Regions from separate parts of the Chengkuizengella sp. SCS-71B genome, predicted to be linked through region 2. Evidence: a T-box and tRNA genes for the amino acid it is inferred to sense, from the RefSeq annotation. Region 2 holds a T-box; the other holds one or more tRNA genes.
What was found. A T-box is a leader RNA that pairs with one kind of tRNA and senses whether it is charged. The one in region 2 lies ahead of leuS (leucine--tRNA ligase), so its partner is inferred to be a tRNA-Leu.
Positions count from the first base shown of each region.

Region 1: it has a tRNA-Leu gene. The T-box ahead of leuS (leucine--tRNA ligase) is inferred to sense a tRNA for this amino acid. The anticodon was not compared.

Region 1 covers NZ_JAZHSH010000001.1:2,742,465-2,746,606, forward strand. Annotated here, with positions in the region: gene VQL36_RS13410 (S-layer homology domain-containing protein) at 1-640, shown strand, start outside; gene splB (spore photoproduct lyase) at 806-1,831, shown strand; tRNA gene VQL36_RS13420 (tRNA-Leu) at 1,907-1,995, opposite strand; tRNA gene VQL36_RS13425 (tRNA-Ile) at 2,006-2,082, opposite strand; tRNA gene VQL36_RS13430 (tRNA-Met) at 2,088-2,164, opposite strand; gene VQL36_RS13435 (hypothetical protein) at 2,270-2,434, opposite strand; gene VQL36_RS13440 (phosphatidylglycerophosphatase A) at 2,558-3,076, opposite strand; gene VQL36_RS13445 (2'-5' RNA ligase family protein) at 3,257-3,775, shown strand; gene VQL36_RS13450 (DUF2500 domain-containing protein) at 3,962-4,142, shown strand, end outside.
Region 2 covers NZ_JAZHSH010000001.1:2,881,575-2,893,540, forward strand. Annotated here, with positions in the region: gene VQL36_RS14075 (anti-sigma factor family protein) at 1-740, opposite strand, end outside; gene VQL36_RS14080 (RNA polymerase sigma factor) at 737-1,285, opposite strand; gene VQL36_RS14085 (DNA internalization-related competence protein ComEC/Rec2) at 1,476-3,923, opposite strand; gene VQL36_RS14090 (cytidine/deoxycytidylate deaminase family protein) at 4,055-4,576, opposite strand; gene VQL36_RS14095 (homocysteine synthase) at 4,635-5,927, opposite strand; gene VQL36_RS14100 (ComEA family DNA-binding protein) at 6,067-6,507, opposite strand; gene comER (late competence protein ComER) at 6,747-7,580, shown strand; gene leuS (leucine--tRNA ligase) at 7,588-10,029, opposite strand; T-box leader at 10,138-10,334, opposite strand; gene VQL36_RS14115 (class I SAM-dependent methyltransferase) at 10,394-11,161, opposite strand; gene VQL36_RS14120 (S1 RNA-binding domain-containing protein) at 11,240-11,966, opposite strand, start outside.

The DNA of each region.
Region 1 (4,142 bases), 140 kb from region 2:
ATCAGATGATTCCTGGTATGATGATTATTTTGTAAAAGCCTATTTAAATGGTGTGGATCTAGATAAAGATGTTAATCCAAACAAAAAGATGACAAAAGAGCAATTTTCACATGCCTTATTTCAAGCAATGGATGCAAAAGGTGACTATAGCTTTATAGAGATGTTCTTAACAATTTCAGATGCTGAAAAGATCAATCCAGAATATATGGGTAGCATTCAAAAAATATTACTTTCAGAAGTTGCTTCCTTAGATCAAACAAGCAAATTCCATCCGGCACAACTTGTCAAAAGAATTGATGCTTCAGTAATGATATATAAAGCAATTAAATTTGTAGATAGTCATTCAGAGGAAGAATCGCCAATTGACGTACCGGCACCTATTCCTGATGAAGAAGTTACCTTTAAAGTAGAGAAAGTGAATGAAGAAGTGAATAAAGTTACTTTATCTTGGGGAGAAAAACCAAATGCAGGTTACTCAATAGAAATTACATCCGTGGATTTTGTTAATAATGAGGCTGTCATTCATTATCAACTTCATTATCCAGTTGAAGGAATGATGTATGCTATGGTAATTACTGAACCTAAAGCAGAAACTTATATTTCAAATTCATTAACACCTAGTATTCAACAAGAAAAATAAAACAAAAATATCTCATAAACAACTCCTTACATTTTTTCAAAAAATGATGAGGGGTTTTTTATTTATATATAAATAAAAAATTTGCATAAAGCAAATGATAGTTATGACAATAAATTCAATTTTACACCTTGTTGCTGAGTCTAAATTAAGAGAGGATAAATCCCATTGAAACCATTCATACCGCAGCTTGTATATTTTGAACCAAACGCATTGGAATATCCATTCGGAAAACAACTGTTTGATAAGTTTAACGATATGGGGTTAGAAATAAGAAAAACAACTTCACATAATCAAGTGAGAAATATTCCTGGAGATAGTGAGTTAGAGAAATATCGCGTTGCTAAATCAACATTAGTTGTTGGAATTAGAAAAACGTTAAAGTTTGATTCCTCTAAACCCTCAGCTGAATACGCCATTCCATTAGCTACTGGATGTATGGGACATTGTCACTATTGCTACTTACAAACCACACTTGGAAGCAAGCCTTATATTAGAACTTATGTTAATCTAGAGGATATCTTTAATCAAGCACACAAGTATATCAGCGAACGAGAACCTGATATCACACGTTTTGAAGCGGCCTGTACGTCTGATATAGTTGGTATTGATCACTTAACCCATTCCTTAAAAAAAACGATTGAATTTATCGGTAAAACCAACCTAGGCAGACTTAGATTCGTTACAAAATACCATCATGTTGATCATTTACTAGATGCTGAACATAATGGTCATACACGTTTTCGATTTAGCATTAACTCTAAATATGTGATCAAAAACTTTGAAGCAGGCACTTCTCCTTTAGAGCACCGGATACAAGCTGCAAAAAAAGTAGCTCAGGCCAATTATCCTCTAGGATTTATTATTGCCCCAATTTATATTTATGAAAATTGGCAAGAAGAGTACATTGATTTACTAAAGAATTTGTCTGAAGCTTTGAACCCTATAAAAGTGCCTGATTTAACCTTTGAATTAATCCAACATCGTTTTACTAAACCTGCAAAAAGAGTTATTCAAGAGCGTTATCCGAATTCAAAACTAGAGATGAACGAAGAGGATAGAAAATATAAATGGGGAAGATACGGAATTGGAAAATATGTTTATCCTGATGATGAAGCAAATGCCATTAAAGAAATAATGCAACTAAATATAAAAAAATACTTCCCTCAAGCCAAAATTGATTATTTCACTTAACTTAAAATAGGTTTGAAGAACTTAAAAAAACTCCCCTCTACCTACCTCTATGGATAGAAACAAGGGAGTTTTAAATGGTGCCGAGGACCGGAGTCGAACCGGTACGGTAGTCACCTACCGCAGGATTTTAAGTCCTGTGCGTCTGCCAATTCCGCCACCCCGGCACATTTTAATTGGTGGGCCTTGAGGGACTCGAACCCCCGACCAATCGGTTATGAGCCGATTGCTCTGACCAACTGAGCTAAAGGCCCAAACTTGGTTGCGGGGGCAGGATTTGAACCTACGACCTTCGGGTTATGAGCCCGACGAGCTACCAGACTGCTCCACCCCGCGTTGCTAGCTTGTATAACAGCGACAAGAGTAATCATACACAATGCTAAAAACAAAGTCAAGGGTTTTTTTATAATCTATGTTTTCACAATGTTTAGAAAATTTAATTCAAATAATGTATCGCACACCATATCTGCCTTTTTGGGATCTAAAAACCTCAACTTCCATTGGATATTCAAAGCCATATACCCACCAGTCTTCCTCCATTCTTTTAGCTAAACATCCAGCTTGAAATTTGGAATCGTACAATTTCACACAGTAAATCCATTTCATATCCTCACCTCATAAACTATATACGATAGTTTTAGATTAACCGTTTTTTGCACATTTAATAAAAAAATATTTAGTTGAATTGGATTTTACTTTTCATTGTTATTCTAAATTGAGGATTTTAAATTATGATTCGTCTTCCTGTTCTTCTTCATCACGGTATCGATGAGCAAGACGGCTCGATGCCGATGCGGCAATACTAGCCACTAAATCATCTAAAAATGTATGGATACCATTGTTTCTTTTCGTATCTAATTTCTTTATAATTCCTATTTTATTTTTATCTAAATGTCCAAATGTTGTTAATGCAATACTGCCATATGCATACACTGAACCAATAGCTAACGTTTCATCACAACCAAATAATCCCTCGTCTGTTTCAATAAGTGACTGCAGTGGTTCAGATAACATCCCTTTTTCACATAAAACATCAATCTCGATCCCAACCAAAACGGCATGTTGAACTTCTCTTTTCTCTAATACAGCCTCTACACTTTCTATGCAATCGTCCATATGCAAATCCTCATGATAAGCTGACTGCATCTCATATACAATAAAAGCAATATCCTCTATTTTTACTCCACGCTCATTCAGCTTTTCAAAAACTGCAGTTCGAACTTCTTTACTGTGTACTTGTCTTTTCATTTCAAACCCCTCCCTTGAAAAGATTTATATATTATATCATATCTTCACAAAATATCCCTTATTAAAATGGATAAAAACAGCTATAATAGAATTAGATAGAAATTAGATACGTTATCATATGCAGCGTGTTCATTTTTCTTGCAAAACTCCTGTACTCAAATTAATAAGGAGGTATTTTTTATGAATTTCGGAGTTGTAGTATTTCCAAGTAAGGAGATTCAAGATTTCTCTAACTCTCATCGTATGAGGTATGATCCACATTATAAACTTTTACCTCCTCATATCACGATCAAAAAACTTGAATCATTTGATGAACAAAAAATGGATGAAATAGCAGCTCATCTTGAACATGTCACTTCAGATTTATCACCATTTGAAATCACATTTAATCGAGTATCCAACTTTTTTCCATTAAGTAATGTGATTTACCTTGCACTTGAGGAGACGAACAGAATAACAAACTTATACAAAAGTATTAACACGGGAATATTACAAGAAGAACATCCTCAATATCCATTCACTCCTCATTTAACAATTGGGCAGAAACTAAATGAAGATGAGATGTTTGATATTTTTGCAAATTTAAAAAACCAAAATATTCACTTCCGTATGAAGGTGGATCGCATTCATTTACTTTATCAACTTGAGAACGAAGTATGGACTGCATACCAAAGTTTTGTATTAAAAGAAACACATTAAATTCATAATACTTTGTCAAATAATCATTAAAATGCTTACTCCATGTGTGTGAAAACATGGAGTAAGCATTTTATATTTTGAAATCTAATATAACGATATTATTCCCTGTGTTATTTTAGAAACTTTATAACAATTGCTTCGTATAAATAAAGGTTAATGTTAAATAGAAAAAGGGGAGAGTTTTTATTGGGTTTTCCAGGTCAATCATTTAACATCATGTTTACAATTGTTCCGATATTAATAGGAATCACATTCATTTTTGTATTTGGAGGTATTATCTTCACAATCGTTAAAAGTGCTTCACAGTGGAATCATAATAATAAACAACCCATACTCACAGTGAATGCTAAAGTAGTTAGTAAAAGAG
Region 2 (11,966 bases):
CCCTCCTCAACAACACGAATATTTACAACGTACTGACCATCTGGTGATGCAGTTCCCTTCACAATCTCTGAGAATGTAACTTCTTCGTGAGCTGGGATTTTTATGCCTTCTTCAGAAGCTTCTTCTCCTGTTCTTGTTTCAACTCCTGACTGTTCAGCATTTTCATTGTTTTCTTCACTTTCAATTCGCAATGCTGCGTTCTCATCAAATTCCACTTTTGGGGTCGGCACAACATCGTCATCAAAAACAACCTCAGCACTTTCTTCCAATGGTGCGTTTTGATTTGCAGTAGTATCAGAAGCAAATTGTTCTGCCGCCATGTCGTTCATCTTAAGATTATCTCCTGAGTTTAAAGCTGTAATTACGATCAATATTACAGCCGCAGCAGAAGCTCCAAGAAAAGCAATAGGTTTTGCTTTTTTGAACAAAGTTGCAAATGTAGTTCTTTGGTTATTCGAAGTTAATATTTCTTCTGTTTCATCTGTATCAGGTACTTGTGTTTCAATTATATTAGCCTGATCAATTTTCTCTAATTGAGGTAATATTTGATCTACTATACTTACTGGTGGTGTTACTTTCGGTAACTGCTCTAATTCAATCGAAACATTTTTTAATCGTTCAAACATCTCTGTACAAGAATGACAATCGTTGATATGGTCGATCATTTGCTGATGTTCTTCTTTATTTAAATCACCATCAAGGTCTCTTTGCATAAGTTGTATCACCTCTTGACATTTCATCCTTGTACACCACCTTTCTGATATTCATGGAGTAATTTCTGCAGTTGTTTCCTAGCTCTAAATAAATACGATTTCACAGTATTCAAAGGTAAATCAAGTGAGGTAGAGATCTCATTGTAAGAAAAATCCTGCAAATACCTTAAAACAACAACCACACGGTGATGTTCAGGCAATTTGGCAATCGCATCCTCAATATCTTTTGCCACATATGCAGATAAAATTTCTTTTTCCACATTATCATCACCTTTAATAACTATTTCATGCTCTTCAATAGAAACATTCGTTTTTTTCTTGCGAAACTTATCTATGCAAACATTTGTAACGATTCTTTGAATCCAAGTTTTAAACAGAGCTTTTTCTTCGTATAAATGAATTTTAGAATAAATTTTAATAAGTGATTCTTGCGCTGCATCCATCGCATCGTGTTCGTTGCCCAATATATAATAAGCGGTGCGATATACGTGGGTTTCAATTTCTCTTAACACTTGTACTAAAGCTTCCTTATCCCCATTTTGAGCATTTTTAATTATTTCTGGCTCTACCACAAATGGGCCCCCTCTCTTACAACTATATTGACGTAGAAAAAATCAAAAATGTTGCAGTAATATAATTAATACAAATCATTACCAATGGTCAGTACAATGTAACGTTTATTTTTTTATAACATTACTACAAATATATCAGAAATCAGGATTAAATATAGCATTTTTAATTTACATTTTTATTAAACTATCATTATTTCAACTTTGTAGTCACATCCCATCCATTAGCTCTAATTTCCAACTTTATTTCACCCTGTATGTCAGTACGATAAATTTTAAGGTTGTGATTTTCTAAGTTCATCAACACATCATGATGTGGGTGTCCATACAAATTATTGTTACCTACTGAAATCACGGCTGCTTTTGGCTGCCAATAACTTAGCCATTCTGTTGATGAAGAGGATTTACTTCCGTGATGTGCTACTTTTAATATATCTATTTTGGATTGATTCGGATTCAAGCGGTTTAAAATTGCACTTTCTGTAACCTGATCTATATCCCCAGTAAATAAAATTTTTGTTTGATACATTTTCAGCAGAAAAACGATAGATTGTTCGTTTTGTTCAGATTCAAGATAAAGTTCCTCTAATTCAGCAGGATGTAAAAAATGAATAGTCGTATATTGATCCAACTTTAAAACTTCTCCAAATTCAACCTTATATAGCGGAATTCTCTTTTCATTTGCTAAATGGAAGAGTTGTTGAACTGTTTCATTATTTTTTAATGTACCGTTAAAAATAATATGATTAACAGGTATTTTTTCAATCGTAGCGATCAACCCACCAATATGATCAAAATCTAAATGAGATATGATTAAATAATCTATTTCATGTACCCCTTGTTTTCTTAAAGTTGGTACCACAACATCTTTACCAACTTCATATGGATCTTTTCGGTTTCTCCATTCTTCGTTTGACTTTGTAAATGAAAACGTGCCGCCACCATCAACCAAAATCACTTTGTTTTTTGGAGTCTGAATTACAATACTGTCACCCTGACCTACATCAATAAATCGCACTAAACCAGTTTTGTCAAAAAGATCTGGAAAATAAAAAAATAATCCGAGGAGAAGGAGGATGATATTAAAAAAAATAGCAAGTTTATATTTCTTAATAAAAACGAACCTTAGATCTTGAACTATTACCGGAATGAGATCATCTTTTGTATTTGTTTTATGCAATGTCCAAACACTCAGCCATAACAAAATGTAATATAATAAGAGAAGTTCAATTGTTGGGGAAGCCCAAATGGTATTGAATTTTGAATACGAATTAATACTGTGAACAAACCAAAATAAAATATCAATACATATTTCGATTACATAAGTGATCAATAAAGCTACTTTGATATGAATTAAACTTAAAATTAAAGCTGCTAATCCAAGAGGTAAAATGATAATACTAACGATAGGCACTAAAAGGAGATTTGCTAACCAAGATAGAAAAGAAAATTGATTAAAATAATAAATTGTTAACGGAAATGAGGCAAGCTGCGCAGTAATAGTCACAGACAACGTTCCATTTAAAAGAGTTGAAGAAATGGGAATTAATTTACTAATCATAGGGACAAGTAAAATTAGTAATAATGTTACGATCACTGAAAGTTGAAAGCTCACATTGACCAAATAATAAGGGTTCCATATCAACATGAGGAATACTGCAAAACCAACAAAATTTAAAACATCTTTACCACGTCCGTTTTGGAGTGCATATAACCCAAACATGGCCATAAGACCAGCTCTAACTACCGATGGTGCAGCTCCTGTAATAAGGATATAAAAAGGAATAATACACATACAACAATAGATTTGTTTTTCTTTTGTAAACCCTAGTAGTTTTAATAAGTACATACAACAAGTCAAAAAAACGGCTACATGAAGACCAGAAATCGCTAATATATGCGTTAATCCAATTTGAGAAAATTGTTCAAACTCAATTGGGTCAAATTCATTACGTAATCCTAATAACAAACTTAACATAAAACCCTGATGCGATTCTGAAAAAATCATTACCAATTGATTAGCTAAATAACTTCTTATTTTATCAGTCCAACTCAAAAAGTAACTGAAACTGAATTGAAATGAAGCTGGAGTCACCTGAAGATTATCCAAACCTCTTGCTGACAAAATCCAATGAATGTGTTGATAATATAAGTACTTTCTATAATCAAAAGCACCAAAATTCCTTGCTACCGAAGGTGCTTTAAGTACCCCGATAAAAGCAATAGAATCTCCTCTCCCCCATGTTTTCACAGTATCTTTTTCATCACTTGTGTTCAGTTTGATAAAAACTTTCAACTTTTCATTTAGTTGGTCCGTTTTGATATCAAAGCTGACTTGATCGCCATCGATTTTTATTGTGGAATTAATCGTACCATAAACTTTCACCTCTGATTCTTCCCAATCCGGATCTATCATTGAAACATTTTTCATATGATACCAGTAGTGATACATAATTGAATAAGTTAGTATTAAACATAATAATAAAATACTTTTAAATGGCACTTTTATTTTCCAAAGCAATAAAACACCAAATAAACTCATTATTATAATAGAGAAAAACATCATTTTTGTAGGAATTGAAAACACTATAGCTGCACCAATTACCCAAGAAACTGCAATATAAAGGATTGGCTGTTTCAAAATGTACTCACTCCAAAACAAAAAACCTCTTTCGAAAATGCTCGAAAGAGGTTCTTCCTCGTAATATTTGTTTATATTTTCATATCATATATTAACACCCTCTAAAGCAACTTGTCTATGGGTCATATTACTTAGTTACCTTTTATTTCAGCAAAAACACCTTCAGGGGGATGATAATGTTCAAGTGTTCTAAACACGATCCCTCTAGCTTTCATAAGATTTATCACTTTATCTGAATCTTTTAAATATGGACGATGATAAACAATTTCAGAAACACCTGAATTTGCAAGCATATTAGCACATGTCCAACATGGTTGATCTGTTACATAAACCGTTGAACCTTCACGATCCTTGCGGTCTGTAAATAGCAATAAATTTTGCTCGGCATGAATCGTACGAATACATCTTTGTTTTTTTATCATCTCATCATTTCCATCTACATATTGTAATTCATATTCTTCAGCGATCATACAACCTGCTTCTGAACAGTCTGGAACTCCCATCGGTGCACCATTATATGCTGAACCTAGCAGTTTTTTTCCTTGTACAAGAACAGCACCTACTCTTCTTCGTGGGCATTGTGATCTTGTAGCTGCCATATAAGCAATGTCTAAAAAGTAGGTATCCCAATCTTTGCGTTTATTTTTGTTCATGTAAAGGCTCCTTTAAGTTATTTTTCCTATCTTATTCCAATCATGAGATGAATTTTCTTTATTGTTGACTTGCTTTTAGCGCTTGACCCAAATCATTCATTAGATCATCTATGGTTTCTGTTCCTACTGATAAACGAATCATTCCAGATGTTACTCCTGCTGATAATAGATCGTCACCTTGTAATTGAGCATGCGTTGTACTAGCAGGATGGATAATAAGTGATTTACTATCTCCAATATTAGCAAGGTGCGAAAATATATCAACAGAATTAATGACTTTTTTTCCTGCATCCATTCCACCTTTTACTTCAAAAGTCATCACTGCTCCCTGTCCGTTCGGTAAATACTTCTTTGCTAATTGATGTGAAGGATGACTTTCCAACCCTGCATAACTAACACTATCAACAAATTCATGACCCTCTAAATATTGAGCAATTTTAAGCGCATTTTCACTATGTCTTTCCATTCTCAAATGAAGTGTTTCTATACCTTGCATAAGTAAAAAAGAATTAAATGGTGAAATTGCAGCTCCCATATCCCGTAACAACTGAACTCGAGCTTTAATGATATATGCAATTGGTCCTACTGCCTCTGTATACACCATCCCATTATAACTTGGATCTGGCTCAGTTAATCCAGGGAATTTCCCACTTTCCTTCCAATCAAATGTACCTCCGTCAACGATAATTCCTCCTATTGAAGTGCCATGACCTCCAATAAATTTCGTAGCTGAATGTACAACAATATCTGCACCAAACTCAATTGGGCGTAATAAATAAGGGCTTGGTATCGTATTGTCAACAATGAGAGGAATGCTATTTTCGTGTGCTATTTTAGCTACAGCTTCAATATCTAAGACATCTCCCTTAGGATTTCCTATAGATTCAGCATACAAAGCTTTTGTTTTGCTAGTAATTGCTTTACGAAAATTATCTGGATCGTTCGGGTCTACAAATTTCACATCAATACCAATTCTAGGTAAACTAACCGAAAACAAATTAAAAGTACCACCATATAAACTTGAAGCAGACACAATCTCATCTCCAGCACCAGCAATATTTAAGATGGAATACGTTATTGCTGATGATCCAGAAGCTGTTGCCAAAGCAGCAGGTGCACCTTCTAAAGCCGCTATTCTCTTCTCAAACGAATCTGAAGTTGGATTCATTAATCGAGTGTATACATTACCGAATTCCTTTAAAGCAAACAAATTCGCAGCATGTTCTGTGTCTTTAAATCCATACGAAGTCGTTTGATAAATTGGAAGGGCTCGTGACATCGTTGTTGGATCAACCTCTTGACCTGCATGTACAGATAACGTTTCTAAGCCTAACTTACGTTCTTCAAACATAATATTACTCCTCCTCATTTTATAAAATTATGCATTCACTATATATTAATCAATACACATTTATTAAAGATGTCTTCAGAGTAACTTGCTTAAGTTGTTTAATTTATAAAAATATCACCTATCGGTGATCGTCAAATTCCTAAAATGTAATCAATCCTTTTAGTTTTTCAATCGTTTTCTCTCCGATTCCTTTTACATTCATCAGTTCATTTCTATTGAGAAATCTCCCATGCTCTTCTCGATAATCAACAATGGCTTGAGCTTTTACTTCTCCAATATTCGGTAAAGTCATTAACTGTTGAACACTTGCTTGGTTAACATTAATTTTTTCAGGTGGTCCTATAGTTTCTGCGCTTGAATCTGATGGGTTTTCCAACCCCTTTTCTTCTAATTTACCTTTTTGACTAGTTCTAACATCATTTAGTAATAGTACATCTTCCACCTGGTCATTAACCTTCTCTAATTCATTAACCTCATCAGTTTGTAATATAAACATCTCAAGAAAAAGAAAGAAGACAATACATAATATAAGTATGATCCATAATATAGAACGGATTTCTTTTAATTTGCTTAAACTCATCACTCATCACCTGCTAATACAATTCAATTTACTAGGGTTCATGTTTCCATTTTGAAAAATATACCATATCAGTAGTGTACAGTCTATACTTTTATGTAACTTCGTTTCGTTTATCACTCTTTTACTTTAAAGCAAAAAAATCCCTCATGTTTATTAATGCACAAACATATATATAATGGTAGCATATTAATTTAACCATATGCGTAAATGAATTGAATCTTATATAGGAGGGTTTCGTGATGAATTTAGGATTCATTGGAACTGGCAGTATGGGGAGTTTATTAATAGAGGCTTTCATCCAATCCGAAGCCTTGAAAGCAGAGCAACTTTCAGCAAGTAATCGAACAAAGGACAAAACGAAGAAACTTAAAGAAAAATACCCTAAGCTCCGTATTTTTCCATCAAATATTGAGGTAGCTTTAGAAAGTGATATTATTTTTATTTGTGTGAAACCATTAGAATTTAAACATGTAATAGATGAAATCAAAAATGTATTATTACCTTCTCAAATCATTGTTTCAATTACTAGTCCAATTTTAATAAAACATCTTGAAGATCAGCTTCCTTGTAAAATTGCAAAGATTATTCCAAGCATTACAAATCATGAACGCAGCGGGGCCTCTCTATGCATGTATGGAAACAAAATAACAGAAAAAGACAAACAAACGCTAGAAAATTTACTAGAAACTATTAGTGAACCATTGCAAATTTCTGAACAGTATACAAGGGTTACATCTGATATCTCTAGCTGTGGTCCAGCCTTTTTAGCCTTTTTTATTCAAAACTTTGTTGACGCAGCTGTGGAGGAAACAGGAATTCCAAAAGAAGAAGCAACTCGCTTAGCCAGTGAAATGGTATTGGGAACTGGAAAGTTATTAACTACAGGGGGATTCACTCCAGAAACATTAAGAGAACGTGTTAGTGTTCCTGGAGGAATAACCGCTGAGGGCTTGAAGATGATGTCAAACGAGTTAGATGGTGTTTTTAATCAGCTTATCAAAACTACACATGCAAAATATGATGAGGACCTCAACAAAGTAGAATCCATGTTTTACGATTCAAGCAAAAATTAAATGTATATTATACTACAATATTTACTAATTTCCCTGGAACAGCAATAACCTTTCTTATTGTTTTACCGGTTGTTGCTGTTTTTACTTTGTCAAGTTCTAAAACCATTTTCTCTAAAGAATCTTTATCTAATTCTTTTGATACTTTGATTCGATCAATGATTTTCCCTTTAATTTGGACTACAATTTCTACTTCATCATCAACAATCCATTTTTCATCATAAGAAGGCCAAGCTACAAATGTAATCGTCCCTTCATTTCCTAAACGCTGCCACAACTCTTCAGAAATATGAGGAGCGATAGGGGCTAACATTTGAACAAAATGAGCCATCGCTTCTTTTGGTAGTTCTTCCGTTTTATATGCTTCATTTACAAAAATCATCATTTGGCTAATCGCTGTATTAAAACGAAGACCTTCGTAATCCTCAGTTACTTTTTTAACGGTTCTATGCCAAATCTTTTTAAAGGAGTCAGGTCCTCCATCTTCTACGATTTTATCGTTCAGTTCCCCATTATCTGCTATAAATAAACGCCAGACTCGATTCAAAAATTTATAAATTCCGTCTACTCCGTTTGTATTCCAAGGTTTTGTAGCTTCTAAAGGACCCATGAACATTTCATACATTCTTAATGTATCTGCTCCATATTCATTAACGATTTCATCCGGGTTAATCACGTTACCTCTAGATTTACTCATTTTTTCATTGTTAGGCCCTAAAATCATACCTTGATTCACTAATTTATGGAATGGTTCTTTTGTAGATACTACTCCGATATCATACAATACTTTATGCCAGAATCTAGCATATAACAAGTGAAGGACAGCATGTTCTGCTCCACCAATATAAAGATCTACAGGAAGCCATTTTTCCTGTAACTCCTTAGAACAAAGCTCATTTTCATTATTTGGATCTATATACCGTAAATAATACCAACAGCTTCCTGCCCATTGTGGCATCGTGTTCGTTTCTCTTCTAGCTTTTTGACCTGTTTCAGGATCAATCGTATTCACCCATTCTTCGACAGTTGCCAAAGGGGATTCGCCAGTTCCTGATGGTTGAATCTGCTCTACATCAGGTAATAACAGCGGTAACTGATCCTCAGGAACTGCTTTCATCGTTCCATCTTCTAAATGTAGGATTGGAATGGGTTCTCCCCAGTAGCGTTGACGACTAAATAACCAATCTCTTAAACGATATGTGGTTTTACTTTGACCTTTGTTATGTTCAGATAACCAATCTATCATACTTGAAATAGCTTCAGCATTTTTTAAACCATTTAAGAAATCGGAATTCACATGTTCACCATCACCTGAATAAGCTTCTTTTGACAAATCTCCACCTTGAATGACTTCAACGATATCTATGTCAAATTGTTTAGCAAATTCCCAATCACGCTGATCATGTCCAGGCACTGCCATGATAGCACCTGTTCCATAACTAATTAATACATAATCAGAAATCCAAATCGGAACTTTTGCTCCATTTACAGGATTCAAAGCATATGCACCTGTAAAAACACCAGATTTATCCTTAGCCAAATCTGTTCTTTCTAAATCACTTTTACGAGCAGCCATATCTTGATATTGTTTTACACTTTGTTTCTGAGCAGGAGTAGAAATTTTATCCACCAAAGGATGCTCAGGAGCAAGCACACAATATGTAGCACCAAACAATGTATCTGGTCTTGTTGTGAATACTGTCAGCTTTTCTTCTTCAAAACCATGAATATCAAAATAGACTTCAGCTCCAACAGATTTTCCAATCCAATTGCGCTGCATATCTTTGATACTTTCTGACCAATCTAATTCCTCTAAATCTTCTAAAAGTCTTTCAGCATACTCAGTAATTTTCAACACCCATTGACGCATCGGTTTACGAATTACAGGGTGATTCCCCCGCTCACTTAATCCATCAATTACTTCTTCATTAGCGAGCACTGTACCTAAAGCTGGACACCAGTTAACCGAAATTTCATCAACATATGCTAAACCTTTTTTATACAACTGAAGAAAAATCCATTGCGTCCATTTGTAATAATCTGCATCTGTTGTACTAATTTCACGATCCCAGTCATATGAAAATCCTAGAGACTTAATTTGTCTGCGGAAATTGTTAATGTTTTTGACCGTAAATTCTTTTGGATGTTCACCAGTGTTTATTGCATGCTGTTCTGCAGGAAGTCCAAAAGCATCCCAGCCCATTGGATGAAGCACATCAAAGCCTTTCATTCTCTTGTAACGAGATATGATATCCGTTGCTGTCATTCCTTCTGGATGTCCTACATGTAAACCAGCCCCAGAAGGATAAGGGAACATATCTAAAGCAAAAAATTTCTCTTTTGCATCATTATTTTCTACTCTAAATGTCTTATTCTCTTCCCAATACTTTTGCCATTTTGGTTCAAAAGCTTGAGGGTTATATCCTTGTTCATTTGATTGTGATTGTGACATAATTAAATCCTCCTTTACGATAAACAACCCACAAAAGTGAAGTATAACCTTGCAGTGAAGAAAGTTAAATAATTCTTCCATTTAAAAAAACCTCCATCCTTAGCTAATGCTAGGGACGAGAGGTTACTTCCCGTGGTACCACCCTAATTAGCAGTCCACTTCCGTTTTCTGCTCACTTCAACCCTTAACGCGGGGAACGATCTAGCTCATAGGTAAGTTCACTTTATACCATTTATCGGTTCACACCCTACACCGATTCTCTGAGAAATGGGACAAAAACTACTACTCCTAATCTAGGCTAATGATTTTCGCAAATTTTCTTAGATTATATAAATTTATCCTACCCATGTCAAGTTCTTCAACTTTACTCTGGGGACTTGTTTGCAACGAAAAAAACACGGTTTGTAGCATCATTCGGTGATTCAAATTCGAAATCTCCATAAGAGCTAATATTTATAAACCCTGCATGACTTAATTGGCTCTTAATCCATTCTAAAGAATAGGCACGTTGAGTATGTATTTCATTGATTTTCAAATAGTTTGAACTACTTTGTTGTGCAAAGATTGTTAAATCATGTTCAATTTCTTGATGTCGGGTATCATAATCACAAGTCCAAATATACGATAAATTTTCTTCATTATATGTGAAGGGCTGTTCTTCGGCATAAAATTGAAATTGAGACTCTGTTAACATATCAAATATAAACAAACCCTTATGCTCTAGATGTTCATATACCTTTTGAAAAGACTGAATGATATGAGATTCATCAGTAATGTAATTATAACAATCGCAAAAAGAAATGATACAGTCTACAGATGAAGGTAATTCCAGGTCTTTCATATCCTGTTCAAGCCATGTTATAGAGCCCCCATTTTGTTTAATAGTAGACATGTAATTTATTTCTTTTTGAGTTGCAACCGTAAGCATGTCTGAAGATAGATCTATTCCATATACTTGATATCCTTTTTTTGCTAAAGGGATTGAGATGTTACCTGTACCACAGCCTAAATCCACGACTGTTTTTGGTTTCCCATGTTTATTCCAACAACTCTCTGCAAACTCAATCCATTGAGAATAGGGCATGTCCTCCATTAATACATCATAATAATTAGCAAATCCTTCATAAGACATATTTACTCTCCTCTAATAGAAAACAATTAATGCTAACATTTTACAAAGACATTAAAACATTTGTATTTCAATTAAATACTAATGATCTTCTGCTTTTTTTTCTTTTAAATAGGTCCAATTTTCATCTTGTCTGATCAAACCTTCTTTCATCAACTTCCCCATTGCTCGTTTAAAGGCTGCTTTGCTCATATTAAATTTATGTAAAATAATATCCGGAGGCGTTTTATCTGAATATGGCATTGCACCATTAGGTCTTTCCTTTAAAAAATGAAGTAGGGTCGTTGCATCCTCATCTCTACCTTTTTCTTTACTTAATCTTAATGAAAGATTAACTCGTCCATCTTCACGAACAAAAATAACTCTTACCTTGGTTACCTCACCAACCCTTAGTTTTTTTGTTCTTTCTGAAGAGTGGATCATCCCGATGGCTCCAAATCCTAATACTCCCCCGTCTACAATGACGAAAGTGCCCATTTTTAATGTTTTATATACTCTCGCATCAAACCACTGATTTTTCCAAGTAGAGGGAGCTGCAAAAATATATGGCTCAAATTCTCTTTCACCGGCAAGTTTAGCAAGCATTCTTCCCTGTTTATCCTGCTCTAAGACAACAAAAACATGATCTCCAACAACAGGTCTTAATTCCTGTTCCTCAGGGAGTTCTCGTATTGGCAGCAATAATTGCCTACCTAACCCCATCTCCAAAAAACATCCCATTCGCGGATGAACATCTGCCACTTCTAATAATGCTAATTCACTCAAACTGATTAAAGGACGTTTCATCGTTGAAGCTAGCCGGTCATGA